2 regions of the Halomonas sp. PBN3 genome follow, and region 1 is predicted to be linked to the other one. Evidence: riboswitches for the same ligand, from Rfam matches in the RefSeq annotation. Region 1 holds a riboswitch; the other holds the start of a gene.
What was found. A riboswitch is a leader RNA that binds a small molecule or an ion and turns the genes downstream of it on or off. The one in region 1 is predicted to bind thiamine pyrophosphate.
Positions count from the first base shown of each region.

Region 1 (7,622 bases):
CATGGTGCAGACCGGCTCCAACGTGGGGCGGGTCGTGCTCACCTGGCGCCACGTCGACCGCACGGTGATCGCCGCCTTCCTACCCGGCGTGGTGCTGGGTGCCCTGGTCGCGAGCTGGCTGCTGGTGCGCCTGCCCGCCGGAGTGCTTGAGCTATGCATCGCCGCCTTCGTGCTCTACAGCTGCTGGGGGCCGGGGCTGCCCCGGCGTGCCCTGGGGCGCGTCGGGGTGCTGCTGGCCGGCGCCCTGACCACATTGCTCTCCAGCCTGGTGGGCGCCAGCGGGCCCATGGTGGCGGCCTTCATCAAGCAGGGGCAGAGCGACCGGCTGGCCAAGGTCGCCACCTTCTCGGCCTGCATGAGTGCCCAGCACCTCACCAAGGCCTTCGTGTTCGGCATGGCCGGCTTCGTGTTCCACGACTGGCTGGGTCTGATGCTGGCCATGGTGGCCTCGGGCTTCGTCGGCACCTGGCTAGGCCTGCGCCTGCTGCGGCGCCTCTCTGAGCATCGCTTCGATACCCTGTTCAAGTGGGCCCTGACGTTGCTGGCGCTGCGCCTGGTGTGGCTGGGGGCCTCCCGCCTGGCGGGCTAGAAGGGCAGGCGAATCGTGGAATTTTTGCCGCCACGCCCTGTACAGCGGCGCCATGCGGGCCATAATGCGGGAAGACGCCCCATCAAAAGCGTTATCGAGCACAGCACTATCGGGACATTCGAGGGAGCAAGCGTATGGTGACCGCGATCCAGGCCGTTGGCCGCTCACGGCTGTTGGCGTTCGGGCTGCTGGTGAGCCTGGCGGTGCTGCTGGCCACGGCGGCGCAGGCCAATCCCAAGTATGCGGCCATCGTCGTCGACGTGGAGAGCGGCGAGATCCTCCACGCCGCCAACGCCGAGGAGACCCGCTACCCGGCCTCGCTGACCAAGATGATGACCCTCTACCTGCTGTTCGAGGCGCTGGAAGGGCGCAGCATAAGCCTCGACCAGCCGCTGCCGGTCTCCTCCTATGCCGCTTCCAAGCCCGCCTCCAAGCTCTACGTGAAGGCCGGCTCGACCATTCCGGTGGAGACCGCCATCCAGGCGCTGATCATCAAGTCGGCCAACGACGTGGCGGTGGTGGTGGCCGAGGCCCTCGGCGGCAGCGAGAGCCACTTCGCCCGCATGATGACCGCCAAGGCCCGCGAGCTGGGCATGCACGACACCACCTTCCGTAATCCCCACGGCCTGCCCGACGCCGGCCAGACCACCACCGCCCGCGACATGGCGACCCTGTCGCTGCGCCTGATGCAGGATTTCCCCCAGTACTACCACTACTTCTCGCGCACCCGCTTCGCCTGGAAGGGCAAGACCATCACCGGCCACAACCGCCTACTCGACAACTACCCCGGTGCCGACGGCCTCAAGACCGGCTTCATCCGCGCCTCGGGCTTCAACGTGGCCACCTCGGCGGTGCGTGATGGCCGTCGCCTGGTGTCGGTGGTGATGGGGGGCTTCACCGCCGCCTCCCGCGACGCCCATATGGCGGACCTGCTGGATCGCGGCTTCGTGCGTGCCTCGCTGTTCGGGCGCGGCGACTGGGTCGCCTCGGCGGACTTCTCCGGCGAGCGCATGAACCTCGAGCCGACGTTGCCCGCGGCGCGCCCGGTGGTGCCGTCTTCGCCGCCCGCGGTGCAGCTGGCCGCTCGCCAGGCACCGGCCGAGCGCGTCGTCGCACGCCTCGAGCCCGAGCCTCGGCTGGCCAGCCTCGAGGCCCCCGAGCCGCTGCCCCGCGCCAGCTCGGCGCTGCCGGAGACCGCCCAGGGCTCGGCCAACGACCCGATCCGTGAGCTGATCGCCCAGGCCGACGAGCCGGCGAGCCGCACCACCCAGCGCCTCGAGCCGCTGGGGCGCAGCGGCGGCTGGGGCGTCCAGGTGGGCGCCTTCAGCAACCCCGACAACGCCCGCAGCCTGGCCGGCCGCGCCGCCGACCGCCTGGCCAGCGACCTGGCCAACGCCCGGGTCGACATCCACGAGGCGCCGGGGCCCCAGCCGCTGTTCCGGGCCCGGCTGGTCAACCTCGACGAGAACCAGGCCTACCGCGCCTGCCGCAGCCTGGCACGCGACGGCATCGACTGCATGGTGGTCGGCGCCGGCATGTAGCGGTTGCCGTTCGCCTGCGAAGCTTCTAGTCTGATCCCTCTTCCCACCCCGCCGGCTCCCTGCCGGCGTGGTGGCGCCTTTGGAGGCCAGTGCCACGAGGAGACGGGATGTCGGCGTCGATCAAGGGGATCGGGTTCATGTGCCTGGGGGTGCTCTGCCTGGCCGTCGGCGACGCCATCTCCAAGTGGCTCGGCGAGGTGCACTCGCCGCTGCAGATCATCTTCTTCCGCACCCTGGTATCGCTGCCGCTGATCGCGCTGCTGGCCCACTTCGCCGGCGGCCTGCGCAAGCTGCGCACCCGGCGGCCCGGGGTGCACCTGCTGCGCGGGCTGATCTACACCGGCACCATGGGCTGCTTCGTGCTGGGCCTGACCCTGCTGCCCCTAGCCGAGGCCACGGCCATCGCCTTCGTGGCGCCGCTGTTCGTGACCCTGCTCTCGGTGCCGCTCCTCGGCGAGCGCATCGAGGGGCCGGTGCTGGCCGCCTCGCTGGTGGGCTTCGTCGGTGTGCTGATCGTGGTGCGCCCCGGTGGCGAGGCCTTCCATCCGGGGTCCCTGGTGCTGGTGGGGGCGGCGTTCTTCTATGCGCTGATGCTGATTACCGCGCGGCGCTGGGGGGCCACCGAGCACCTCTGGGCCATGGTCTTCCACATGACCCTGGTGCCCTTCGTGATCACCGGGCTGCTGCTGCCCTGGGTGTGGCAGGCGCCGCTGCCGTGGCACTGGCTGGGCTTCCTCGGCTCGGGGCTGTTCGGGGTGGGGGCCACCGCCTTCATCACCCTGGCCTTCCGCCATGCCCCGGCGGCCATCGCCGCCCCTTTCGACTACACCGCCATGCTCTGGGCGGTGGTGCTGGGCTGGTGGTTCTGGGGCGAGATGCCGGACCTCTGGGTGTTCGTGGGCAGCGCCCTGATCATCGGCAGCGGACTGGCCATCGCCTATCGCGAGGGGCGCACCTCGCTCAAGCGCCGCCCCACCGCCTGAGCCGACCTCAGCCCCGCGGGCCGAAGGCGCGCGCCGCCGCCTCGGGGTCCGGCATGCCGCAGATCGCCGAGATCACCGCCAGGCCCTGGGCGCCGGCCTGGCGTGTCGCCGCCACGTGCTCCGCCTTGAGCCCGCCGATGGCCACGCCGGGCAGGGGGCTCGCCGCCGCCAGGGTGGCCAGTCCCGCGAAGCCCAGCGGCTCGGCGTGGTCGTGCTTGCTGGGGGTGGCGAACACCGGGCCGAGCCCCAGGTAGTCGAGGCGCTCGGCGTCGATGCGCGCCAGCTGCTCCAGGGTCTGCACCGAGAGGCCGAGGATCGCCTGCTCCCCCAGCACCGCCCGGGCCTCGGCCACCTCGCCGTCGTCCTGGCCGATATGCAGGCCGTCGGCGCCGCTCTCCACCGCCACGGCCAGGCGGTCGTTGATGATCAGCGGCACGCCGCTGCCGGCCAGTGCCGCCTTGAGCCGCCGCGCCTGGTCGATCAGCTCGCCGTCCGCGGCGTGCTTGTCGCGCAGCTGGACCACCGTGGCGCCGCCGCGCACCGCGGCGACGACGGTCTCCACCAGGCCGTGGCCGGCGCACAGGGCGGGGTCGGTGATCAGATAGAGGGAGAGGTCAAGGCGCATCGATCACCTCCAGGGGCGGCAGGGCAGAGAGTCGGTGTTCGTCGAGGGCATACAGCGCGTCGAGGAAGGCCACGGCGAAGCTGCCGGGGCCGGCCGCCACCTCGCCGGCCTGGCGACCCGCCTCGCCGTAGCAGGCGAGCGCCGCCACAGTGGCGGCGAAGGGATCCTCGGCCCCCACCAGGAAGGCGGCCACCACCCCGGTGAGTGCGCACCCCAGGGTGGTGACCCTTGGCATCAGCGCATGGCCGCCCGGGATACGGGCGAGGCGCCGGCCGTCGGTGACCCGGTCGACCTCGCCGGTCACCGCCACCACGGCATCAATGCGGCGGGCCAGGGCCACTGCGGCCTGCTCGGCGGCTTCGGTGGGATCGCTGCTGTCCACGCCGCGCCCACCGCTTCCCTGATGCTCCAGGGCCAGGATCTCAGAGGCGTTGCCGCGGATCACCGTGGGGCGTCGCTCCAGCAGTCGCCTGCCCGCCGCGCGGCGGTAGGCGGTGGCACCCACCGCCACCGGGTCCAGCACCCAGGGCCTGCCCGCCAGCCGTGCGGCCGCGGCGGCCTCCTCCATGGCCTCGACCCAATGGGGGGAGAGGGTGCCGATATTCACCGTCAGGGCATCGGCGAGGGCGGCGAACTCGGCGGCCTCCTCGCGGGCATGCACCATGGCCGGCGAGGCGCCCAGGGCCAGCAGCACGTTGGCCATGGGGTTCATGGCCACCAGGTTGGTGATGTTATGAATCAGGGGTGCGCGCTCGCGCAGGCGAGCGAGATGGGCGGCGGGGTCGATCGGGCCGCGGGTGGCGGTGGTCATCGTTCCTCCCGGGCGCGGGAGGTGCAGGCGGCGGGGCGGGCTGCACGACTCCCTACGCCGGCATGATCCGGGTCAGGTTCCAAGGGTGCGTCTCAGCCACGGCGATTGCCGCGGCGCCCCTGTCGTCGAGCCACACTATCCACGTCCCGGGGAGGACTGTAAAGGCCGAGCAATGCCTCTGGCGAGGCGCTCGAGCAGCGAGGTTCATGCCATCACATGGAAGCCCGCCAGGGTGATCAGGCTGGCCAGTACCAGGCTGTTGACGGTGTCCCGTGCTTCCTCGTCTTGCCAGCGCTCGGGGGTGAGCAGGACCAGCGCCAGGGTGCCCAGAGCAGCAAGCCCCAGCGGCAGCTCGATGGGTTCCCAGCCGGCGGCCAGCACGCCCAGGGCCAGCAACGCCAGGCCGATGAGCAGCAGCGGCACGATGGCGCGATTCTCGGCGACGAGGGTGTCTGCGAGTGTCATTATCGGACTCCGGGTCATGGTGTTGCCTCGGGTTGCGGCGGTATCAGCATGCACCATGACTGTGGCGCGCCTTCCTTAAGGATTGCTTAAGGTGGCATGACCAGAGTGTGACGGCGCCGATCCCGGTACCTTTCCACCACCCGACAGGCCGTGTATCGCGGCTTGGTGTCGGGCCCTTTCATGATCGTGGTCATCACATGCTTGCATCCCTTCTCCATCGCTGGCGCTGGCTGGGCGCCTGGACCCTGGCCAACCTGCTGCTCGCCTGGCTGATCAGTCTGCGCTACCTCCCCTACATGGCCCCCGAGGGCGCCGAGCAGTGGGGCTACCTGCTGCTGGTGTTCCTCGGCCATATCGGGCTTCTGGTGTGGCTGGGGGCCTTGCCGCTGCTGCTGCTGGCCCCGCTGCTTCGGGCGCCCTGGCTGTGGCTGGTCACCACCCTGTGGGCCGGCCTGTTGCAACTGGTGCTGCTGCTCGACACCTTCGTCTACGCCCAGTACCGCTTCCACCTCAGCGGTTTCATCCTCGATCTGCTGGTCAACGCTGGCGGCGACGTCTTCAGCTTCTCCTGGCTGGCCTGGGCCCTGGCCATCGGCGGTGTGCTGGCGATGCTGGCGCTGCAGGGGGCCCTGGGGTTATGGCTCAAGCGGCGCCCACTGTCGCGGCCGGTGCTGCCGGCACTCGCCCTCGGCCTGCTGGCCCTGCTCGGGGTGCATGGCTGGCACGCCTGGGCCGACGCCCACTACGACCGCGACATCACCGGCATGACTCGCCATGTGCCGCTGTTCTATCCCGCTACCGCCAAGCGCCTGTTCGTCAAGCGGGGCTGGGTCGACCCCCAGGCGGTGCGCGACCGGGTGGAGCTGGAGGCGGCCGAGGGCAAGGCCCATGACCTGGCCTATCCCTCGGCGCCGCTGAGCTGCTCGCCGGCGGCCGCGCCCCACAACCTGCTGCTAGTGGTGCTGGACAGCGTGCGCCACGACCTGCTGACCCCCGAGGTGATGCCCAACCTGAGTCGCTACGCCGGTCGCCCAGGCTGGTACCGGGCCGCCGAGCACTTCAGTGGGGGCAACTCCACCAAGGCGGGGGTGTTCAGCCTCTTCTACGGCCTGCCGGTCACCTACTGGGATGCCTTCACCGGCGGCCAGACGCCGCCGGTGCTGATGGAGAAGCTCGAGGCCGCCAACTATCGTTTCCAGGTGCTCTCCTCGGCGACCCTGGTGAGCCCCGCCTTCGACCGCAACGTCTTCGCCGGCCTTGAGGACGTCTCGCTGACCCCGGCCCAGGGCGAGCCCTGGGAGCGCGACCGGAAGATCACCGACGACTGGCTGGCCTGGATGGAGGCCTCGGCGGAGGCGCCCGACGCTGCGCCCTTCTTCGGCTTCCTCTTCTATGACGCCGTGCATGGTTACAGCCATCCCCCCGACTTCCCGCGCTTCACTCCCTACTGGGAGCAGATCAACCATATGGCACTGGGTCCTGACTTCGACCCCGAGCCCTACTGGAATCGCTACCGTACCGCGGCGCGCTACGTGGATGCGCAGCTCGGACGAGTGCTTGACGACCTCGAGCGACGCGGCAGGCTCGACGATACCGCCGTGGTGATCACCTCGGACCACGGCGAGTCGTTCAACGAGCATGGGCGGAACTACTGGGGACACGGCAGCAACTACACCCCGGAGCAGGTCCAGGTACCGCTGGTGATGCACCTGCCGGGGCGCCCCGGCGGTGTGCTCGAGGGGCGCACCCAGCATGCCGATATCGCCCCGACGCTGCTGGAGGAACTGCTCGGCTGTGAGGCCGCCCCCGAGCGCTATACCCTGGGGCGCAGCCTGCTCGCCCCCGGCGCCCCACGCGACTGGCTGCTCTCCGGTAGCTACATGGGCTACGGCATCCTGTTGCCGGAGTACCAGATCGCGGTGCATCCGACTGGCGCCTTCGAGGCCTACGACTACCGCATGAACGAGCTCGAGGAGGTGCGCCCGGCCCCCGAGGTCTCCCGCGAGGTGCTGCAGGCGCTGTCGCGCTTCTATCGTTGAGCGGCACCGGGTGAAGATGAACGGCGCATGAATGCGGCGTTAAGGCTGGCGTCAGCCTGGGTGCGGTACAACGGTCGTCGTGCATCGACCGAGGAGGATGACGACATGAACTGGCTGGATTCCGAACAACGTTACGGCGCCGTCTCGCGGGCGCTTCACTGGAGCATGGCCACGCTGCTGCTTCTGATGCTGGGCACCGAGTGGCTGGCGGAGATCGTCGGGATGAGCGAGCGCGAGGCGATGGCACTGCACAAGAGCGTGGGGGTGCTGCTGCTGGGGTTGCTGGTGTTCCGGTTGCTGTGGCGCCGGGTCAACCACGGCCGGCTCGAGGCCCATGCGCACTGGAAGTGGGCGGCCCGGTTGGGGCACCTGGCGCTCTACGCGGCGATGCTGGTGATCCCTGTGAGCGGCCTGCTCGTCGCCCTGGGCAGCGGCCAGGGCGTGGAGTTCTTCGGCCTGCCGCTGATCGCCCCGGGGGCGGAGATCGAGTGGCTGGAGGAGGCCGCCGAGGAGACCCACGAGGTGCTGGCCAACCTGCTGTGGCTGCTGATCGGCGGCCACGTGGCGGC
Region 1 covers NZ_AXCA01000112.1:36,785-44,406, reverse strand. Annotated here, with positions in the region: gene Q673_RS24220 (sulfite exporter TauE/SafE family protein) at 1-589, shown strand, start outside; gene Q673_RS24215 (D-alanyl-D-alanine carboxypeptidase) at 724-2,130, shown strand; gene Q673_RS24210 (DMT family transporter) at 2,238-3,113, shown strand; gene thiE (thiamine phosphate synthase) at 3,121-3,738, opposite strand; gene thiM (hydroxyethylthiazole kinase) at 3,728-4,549, opposite strand; TPP riboswitch at 4,582-4,680, opposite strand; gene Q673_RS24195 (hypothetical protein) at 4,754-5,014, opposite strand; gene Q673_RS24190 (DUF3413 domain-containing protein) at 5,212-7,053, shown strand; gene Q673_RS24185 (cytochrome b) at 7,159-7,622, shown strand, end outside.

Region 2 (7,622 bases), on a different contig from region 1:
GCTATCGCTTCCAGGACCTTACCGCCGCCTGCCACGACGACTGGCGTGCCTATATCGAGCATGACTTCGTGCGCCAGCTCGCCGACGCCACCCTCGAGCAGGAGGCCTTCCGCCACTACCTCAAGCAGGACTACCTCTTCCTGGTCCACTTCGCGCGCGCCTACGCCCTGGCCGCCTACAAGAGCCGCACCCTCGACGACCTGCGTCAGGCCCATGAGGGGCTCAAGGCGATCGTCGACCTGGAGCTGGGGCTGCACGTGGGCTACTGCCGCGAGTGGAGCATCTCCGAGGAGTCGCTGGCCGAGCTGCCCGAGGCCCGCGCCACCATGGCCTATACCCGCTACGTGCTGGATACCGGCAACCGCGGCGACCTGCTCGACCTGCACGTGGCCCTGGCCCCCTGCCTGGTGGGCTACGGCGAAATCGCCGACTGGATCAACGCCCGCGCCGGCACGGTCCGCGGCAATGCCAACCCCTATGACGCCTGGATCGCCATGTACGAGAGCGAGGCGTTCCAGGCCGCCCGCCGCGCCGAGGAGGCCTGGCTCGACGCCCGCCTCGCCGATGTCACCCCGGCGCGCTTCGCCGAGCTCACTCAGGTGTTCCGCGACGCCACCCGGCTCGAGATCGACTTCTGGCAGATGGGACTGGACCGCGCCGACTGAAGCACTGGCCCCATCATCATGCGCCCGCTGGCTCTGGTCAGGCCGACGGGCAGCGTCACACTGGTGGCCGAAAGGTCGCCCGACCACTCGCTTGACGGGGTGCCGTTACCGACGGCTGAGATCATGCGCCCAAGCATGGATCCCGTTGAACCTGAACTGGCTAGGACCAGCGTAGGGATCAAGCGACACGCCGCCCGGTACAGCACACGGCGGCCCCTGTCCCTCCCACCTGTCCTCCCTGACAACACCACAATCCCCTGGGGAGACCGACATCATGAGCAAGACCGCCCACTTCCTCGCCGACACCGCCAGGGTCGACGAGGCCGCCATCCAGCCGCTGCCCGGCTCGCGCAAGGTCTATGTCGAGGGCTCGCGCCCCGATATCCGCGTGCCCTTCCGCGAGATCGCGCTGTCGCCGACCAAGACCTCCGGCAGCGACGAAGAAAACCCGCCGCTGCTGGTCTACGACACCTCCGGCCCCTACACCGACCCCGAGGCCGAGATCGACCTGCGCCGCGGCCTGCCCGAGCTGCGCCGGGCATGGATCGATGAACGCGGCGACACCGAGTGGCTCGACGGTCCGACCTCCGAATACGGACGGCGCCGGGCCAACGACCCGATGCTCGCCAACCTGCGCTTCGATCTGACCCGCACCCCGCGCCGCGCCAAGGCAGGGAAGAACGTCACCCAGCTCCACTACGCCCGCCAGGGGATCATCACCCCGGAGATGGAGTTCATCGCCATTCGCGAGAACCAGCGCCGCCAGGCGCTGGGTACCGCCGATGTCGAGCGCATCCTCGGCCACCAGCATCCGGGCCAGGGGTTCGGCGCCCGCCTGCCCGAGGAGATCACCCCGGAGTTCGTGCGCGACGAGGTGGCCGCCGGCCGGGCCATCATCCCCTGCAACATCAACCACCCGGAGTCGGAGCCGATGATCATCGGCCGCAACTTTCTGGTGAAGATCAACGGCAACCTGGGCAACTCGGCGGTCACCTCCTCCATCGAGGAGGAAGTCGACAAGATGACCTGGGGCATCCGCTGGGGCGCGGACACCATCATGGACCTCTCCACCGGGCAGAACATCCACGAGACCCGCGAGTGGATCATCCGCAATGCCCCGGTGCCCATCGGCACCGTGCCGATCTACCAGGCCCTGGAGAAGGTCAACGGCGTGGCCGAGAACCTCACCTGGGAGGTGTTCCGCGACACCCTCATCGAGCAGGCCGAGCAGGGCGTCGACTACTTCACCATCCACGCCGGCGTCTTGCTACGCTACGTGCCGCTGACCGCCAAGCGGGTCACCGGCATCGTCTCCCGGGGCGGATCGATCATGGCCAAGTGGTGCCTCTTCCACCACCAGGAGAGCTTCCTCTATACCCACTTCGAGGAGATCTGCGAGATCTGCAAGCGCTACGACGTCGCCTTCTCGCTGGGCGACGGCCTGCGCCCGGGCTCGGTGGCCGACGCCAATGACGAGGCGCAGTTCGCCGAGCTCGAGACCCTGGGCGAGCTGACCCGCATCGCCTGGAAGCACGACGTCCAGGTGATGATCGAGGGCCCGGGCCACGTGCCCATGCACCTGATCAAGGAGAACATGGACAAGCAGCTCGAGGCGTGCCACGAGGCGCCCTTCTATACGCTCGGCCCGCTGACCACCGACATCGCCCCCGGCTACGACCACATCACCTCCGGCATCGGGGCGGCGATGATCGGCTGGTACGGCTGCGCCATGCTCTGCTACGTGACCCCCAAGGAGCACCTGGGCCTGCCCAACAAGGACGACGTCAAGACCGGCATCATCACCTACAAGATCGCCGCCCACGCCGCCGACCTCGCCAAGGGCCACCCGGCCGCCCAGCGCCGCGACAACGCGTTGTCCAAGGCGCGCTTCGAGTTCCGCTGGGAGGACCAGTTCAACCTGGGCCTCGATCCGGACACCGCCCGCGAGTACCACGACGAGACCCTGCCCAAGGACTCCGCCAAGGTGGCCCACTTCTGCTCCATGTGCGGGCCGAAGTTCTGCTCCATGAAGATCAGTCAGGAGGTGCGAGACTATGCTCGGGATAACGGCCTCGATGGCGATCAGGAGGCGGTGATGAAGGGCATGGAGGAACAGGCGGAGAAGTTCCGGGAGACCGGCAGCCGGCTCTACCAGGAGGTGTGATGCCTCCACCGCCCACCTGAACGGATCTCGCCGGCCCCCGGGCCGGCGAGCTGCGTCAGCGGATGCCGCCAGGCTGGCACGGGCCCTGCATGGCTTAGGGGTCGCCACGAGGAGACCCGGCCATGTCAGACCGCCCCCCCTTCACCCCCTCCGTCGCCGTCTCGCTGGACGCCGAGGCCTTCCGCCGCCGCGCCCACGGCCACCTGGCCTTCCTCTACGGCCCGCGCGCCGACGAGGTGCTGCGCCGGCTGCTCACCCTGCTGGCCCATCAGGCCCCGCCCCTCCCCGACACCCCCGATGCGCCACTCTGGAGCGAGCGCGACCAGTGGCTGATCAGCTATGGCGACAGCCTGCTGGAGGAGAGCCGCGCGCCCCTGGCGGTGCTGGACGACTTCCTGGAGACGCGCCTGGCGGAGACCTTCAGCGGCGTGCACCTGCTGCCCTTCTTCCCCTGGAGCAGCGACGACGGTTTCTCGGTGATCCACTACCGCGAGGTCGCCGACGACCTCGGCGACTGGTCCCATGTGCGCGCTCTGGCCGGGCGACACGACCTGGCGGTGGACCTGGTGCTCAACCACGTCTCCCGGGAGTCGCTGTGGTTCGTCGACTACCTGACCGGCAGCCATCCGGGGCGCGACTACTTCATCGAGATGGACCCGGAGACCGACCTCTCGGCGGTGGTGCGACCGCGCAGTTCGCCGCTGCTGGTAGCGGTGCCCACGCGGCGGGGCACCCGCCACCTCTGGGCGACCTTCTCCGAGGACCAGATCGACCTCGACTTCGCCAACCCCGACGTGCTGCTGGAGTTCATCGGCATCCTGCTCTTCTACCTCGGCCAGGGCGCCCGGGTGATCCGGCTCGACGCCATCGCCTACCTGTGGAAGGTGGTCGGCACCCCCTGCATCCACCTGCCCCAAACCCACGAGGTGGTGCGGCTGCTGCGCGCGGTGGTCGACCACGTGGCACCGGGCACCCTGCTGCTCACCGAGACCAACGTGCCCCATCGCGAGAACCTCAGCTACCTGGGTCTCGATCGCGTTGCCGACGAACATCTCCCCGACGAGGCGCACCTGGTCTACCAGTTCCCGCTGCCACCGCTGCTGCTGCACACCCTGACCAGCGGCGAGGCGGGCACCCTGGCGGCCTGGCTTAAGAGCCTGCCGAGCCTGCCGCCCGGCTGCAGCTTCCTCAACTTCACCGCCAGCCACGACGGCATCGGCGTGCGTCCGCTGGAGGGCTGGCTTCCCCCGCACGAGATCGAGGCGCTGCTGGAGCTGATGCACCGTTTCGGCGGTTTCGTCAGCATGCGCAGCCGCAACGACGGCAGCGACAGCCCCTACGAGATCAACATCACCTGGTTCGACGCCATGAAGGGGACGCGGCGCGGGCCGGATCCCTGGCAGGTGCAGCGCTTCCTGTGCGGCCAGCAGCTGATGCTTGGCCTGCAGGGCATCCCCGCGCTCTACCTCCACGTGCTGACGGGAACCCTCAACGATCTGGAGGGGGTGGAGCGCAGCGGACGCCTGCGCTCCATCAACCGGCGCCGCTGGCACCGCGACGAGCTGGAGCTGCTGCTGGACAGCCCCGATACGCCGACCCGGATGGTCTTCGAGGCGCTGACCCGCCGGCTGGCGGTGCGCCGCCGCGAGCCCTGCTTCCACCCCGACGCCTCCCAGCGGGTGCTGGAGACCCCGCGCGAGCTGCTGGCGCTGGAGCGCGGCCCGCTGCCCGACGGGCGTCGCCTGCTGGCGATCCACAACGTCACCGACGCCCCCCAGCCGCTGGCGCTGCCAGCCCTGGCCGAGGGTGACTGGTTCGACCTGCTGGAGGAAGCCCCTTGGGCGCCAGTGGCGAGCCTGGCGCCCTATCGCTGCCTGTGGCTGGTGCAGGCGCCCTGAGCGATGGCCGCCTCATACGCGGTTCATTGGGCGACAGGCCTTATCGCCATGCGCCAACCCGGCTACACCTCCCCGCGGTTATCGGCCTCCACGGCGTCGTGGAGCCGCTCCGGCAGGTCCGGGATCGCCGAGCGCACCCGGTTCCAGCTGGGGATGAAAGGGCGCTCGCCGGGGTTGTCGAGGAAGGCGCTACCGGCCTCCAGCAGGTTGGCGGCGAACAGCTCCACCGCCCGCTCCTCGCCATGGCGATCCAGCGAGAGGCCGTTCATTCGTGCGTCGTGGTCGTAGGCCTCGATCAGGTCCAGGGCCAGGCGGTAGTAGGTGGCCTTGAGGGTGCGGAAGCCCTCGGCGCTGAAGGTCACCCCCTGGGTGGCCAGCTTGCGATAGAGCGCCTTGGCGATGTCCAGGCTCATGCGGTTGAGCCCGCCCGAGGGGTCGTCGGCGGAGACCGGCTGGTGCTTGTGGTCGTAGGCGTCGGCCAGGTCCACCTGACAGAGCCGCTTGGTGGAGTGGTTGCGGTGCACCTCGGAGAGCACGCCAATCTCCAGGCCCCAGTCGGCGGGGATGCGGATGCCGTCGAGCACCTCGGCGCGCATGGAGAACTCCCCCGAGAGCGGGTAGCGGTAGCTGTCCAGGTACTCCAGGTAGGGCAGCGGGCCATGCATCGCCTTGAGCGCCCGCAGCAGCGGGGTGACCATCAGCCGTGCCACCCGCCCGTTGAGCCGCCCCTCGGCGATGCGTGGGTAGTAGCCCTTGCAGAACTCGTAGTTGAAGTGGGGATGGGCCACCGGGTAGAAGAGCCGCGCCAGCAGGCCGCGATCGTAGGTGAGGATATCGCAGTCGTGCAGCGCCACCACGGCGCCGCGCCCGGAGGCCTGGACGAAGCCGGCGCAGTACCAGACGTTGCGCCCCTTGCCGGGCTCCCGGGGCGAGAGGCCGTGCTCCTCCAGCTCGGCATCCAGGGCGCGCAGGCGCGGGCCATCGTTCCAGAGGATGCGATGGCGCTGGGGCAAGCGGGCGAAGAACTCCCGCGCGTGTCGGAACTGCGCGCGGTCGGCCCGGTCCAGGCCGATCACCACCTCGGCGAGGTAGGGCACCTCGGCAAGCGCCGTGACGATGCGCTCCAGAGCCGGCCCCTCCAGCTCGGAGTAGAGCGAGGGCAGGATCAGGCTCATCGGGCGGCGGCGCGAGAAGCCCACCAGGTCCGCCTCCAGGGCCTCCAGCGGGCGCCGGGTCAGGTTGTGGAAGTCGGTGATGATGCCGTTCTGGTGGAAGTCGCTCATGCCGTCGCCCTCCTGGCCCCGTCATCGCCGGCGTGGCTCACCGCCGGCCCCGGCCGGCGGTCGGCTCGCCCCCACCAGTGGGCCACCCCCTCGGCCCAGCCGGCGGGACCGGTCGCCGCGCTGCGGTAGAGCGCCGGCTGGTCGGGCTCGACCACCAGGCCATGGCAGCCGCGTATCACCACCGCCTGGTCCACCGCCTCGAGCATGGGGATGTCGTTGGGACCGTCGCCCAGCGCCAGGGTCAGCGGACGGCGGCCGCGCAGCGCCTGGAAGCGCTCCACCAGCCAGGCCACGGCGCTGCCCTTGTGGGCCTCGCCGGTGGCATGCCAGAAGCGCCCGCCGCGCACCAGCCGCAGGCCGTCGCCGGCCAGCCCCGCGCGCAGCGCCTCGAGCCCGGCCTCGTCGTCCTGCCACACCAGCGGCTCGCTGCCCTCGCGCATGCGCGCCAGCCGTGCCTCGGCCTCGGGGAGCCCGGTGAAGTCGACCAGCTCCTCAAGCGACATCGCGCTGATGGGGGTGAAGACCACGCCCAGTCGCGCCTGCCACACCGCCAGGCGCTTGCGAATGAAGCCGATGTCCATGCCCAGGGTACGGATCGCCAGGCCATCGGGGCCGGGACGATCGATGCGCGCATGGCACCAGGCCGGCGGCAGGCCGACCACGGCGCCGTTCTCGGCGACGAACGGGGTATCGGTCAGGTCCATCGCCTGGCGCAGCGGCATGATCTCGCTGCGGGTCTTGCTGGTCACCGGGATCACCGGCACCCCCAGCCGCCGCAGGCTCACCAGCCAGGGCCGGGCGGGCGACCAGTCATAGCGGTGGTGATCGAGCAGCGAGCCGTCCAGGTCGCTGAACAGCAGTCGCGGCGTCAGGGCCGCATCGAGGCCGGCGTCCGGCGTGAGGCGTGGATCGGTCATGACAGCTCCCGGGCGGTCGACTGGGGCACATGCCCCTCACTGCTGATGCACAGGACATGCCAGCTCGCACAGGGCGTGCCAGCCTGCCGTTCCGGGCGGATCGGCAGCGCAGGCCGCGGAGAACCAGGCGGCGACGCCCCGCGGCCGCACCATGACGGTGCACGACTGCACCAACGCAAGGCGCCCCGAGGCGAAGAGCCTCGGGGCGCCGGATCACAAGCCTCGGGAGGCGGGGTCAGAAGCGATAGCGCACGCCGACGCTGGCGGCGTCGAAGTCGTACTGGTCCTCGTCGAGGTAGCGCATGTAGTCCGCGCCCAGCGAGAGGTTGGGGGCAACGTCGAACTCGGCGCCGGCGCCGTAGGAGAAGCCGGATTCGCTGTCCACGTCGAAGTCGACATCGGTCATGCCGGCCAGGCCATAGAGGCGGAACTCCCGGGAGACCGGCAGGATGCCCTTGGCATAGAGGCCGGCCAGGGAGTCCAGCTCCACGCCGCCGTCGGAGCCGCCACCTCCGAGGTGGCCCTCCACGGCGAAGTAGTCGTTAAACTTCAGTCCGCCATTGAGGCGCAGGCCGGTGCCGTCGCGGCTGTCGGCACGACCGTCGGGGTCGAGCTCCCAGAATATGGCGTCGCCGCCCACATAGCCCTGGGGATAGGGGGGCTGCTGGGCCTGGGCAGCGGTGATGCCGGCGGCG
Region 2 covers NZ_AXCA01000163.1:196,555-204,176, reverse strand. Annotated here, with positions in the region: gene tenA (thiaminase II) at 1-665, shown strand, start outside; TPP riboswitch at 751-860, shown strand; gene thiC (phosphomethylpyrimidine synthase ThiC) at 940-2,829, shown strand; gene Q673_RS29650 (sugar phosphorylase) at 2,952-4,727, shown strand; gene Q673_RS29645 (glycosyl transferase) at 4,790-6,010, opposite strand; gene Q673_RS29640 (HAD-IIB family hydrolase) at 6,007-6,927, opposite strand; gene Q673_RS29635 (porin family protein) at 7,163-7,622, opposite strand, start outside.
Region 2: it holds a riboswitch for thiamine pyrophosphate, as region 1 does, so the genes downstream of both, thiC (phosphomethylpyrimidine synthase ThiC) here and thiM (hydroxyethylthiazole kinase) in region 1, are expected to answer to the same signal.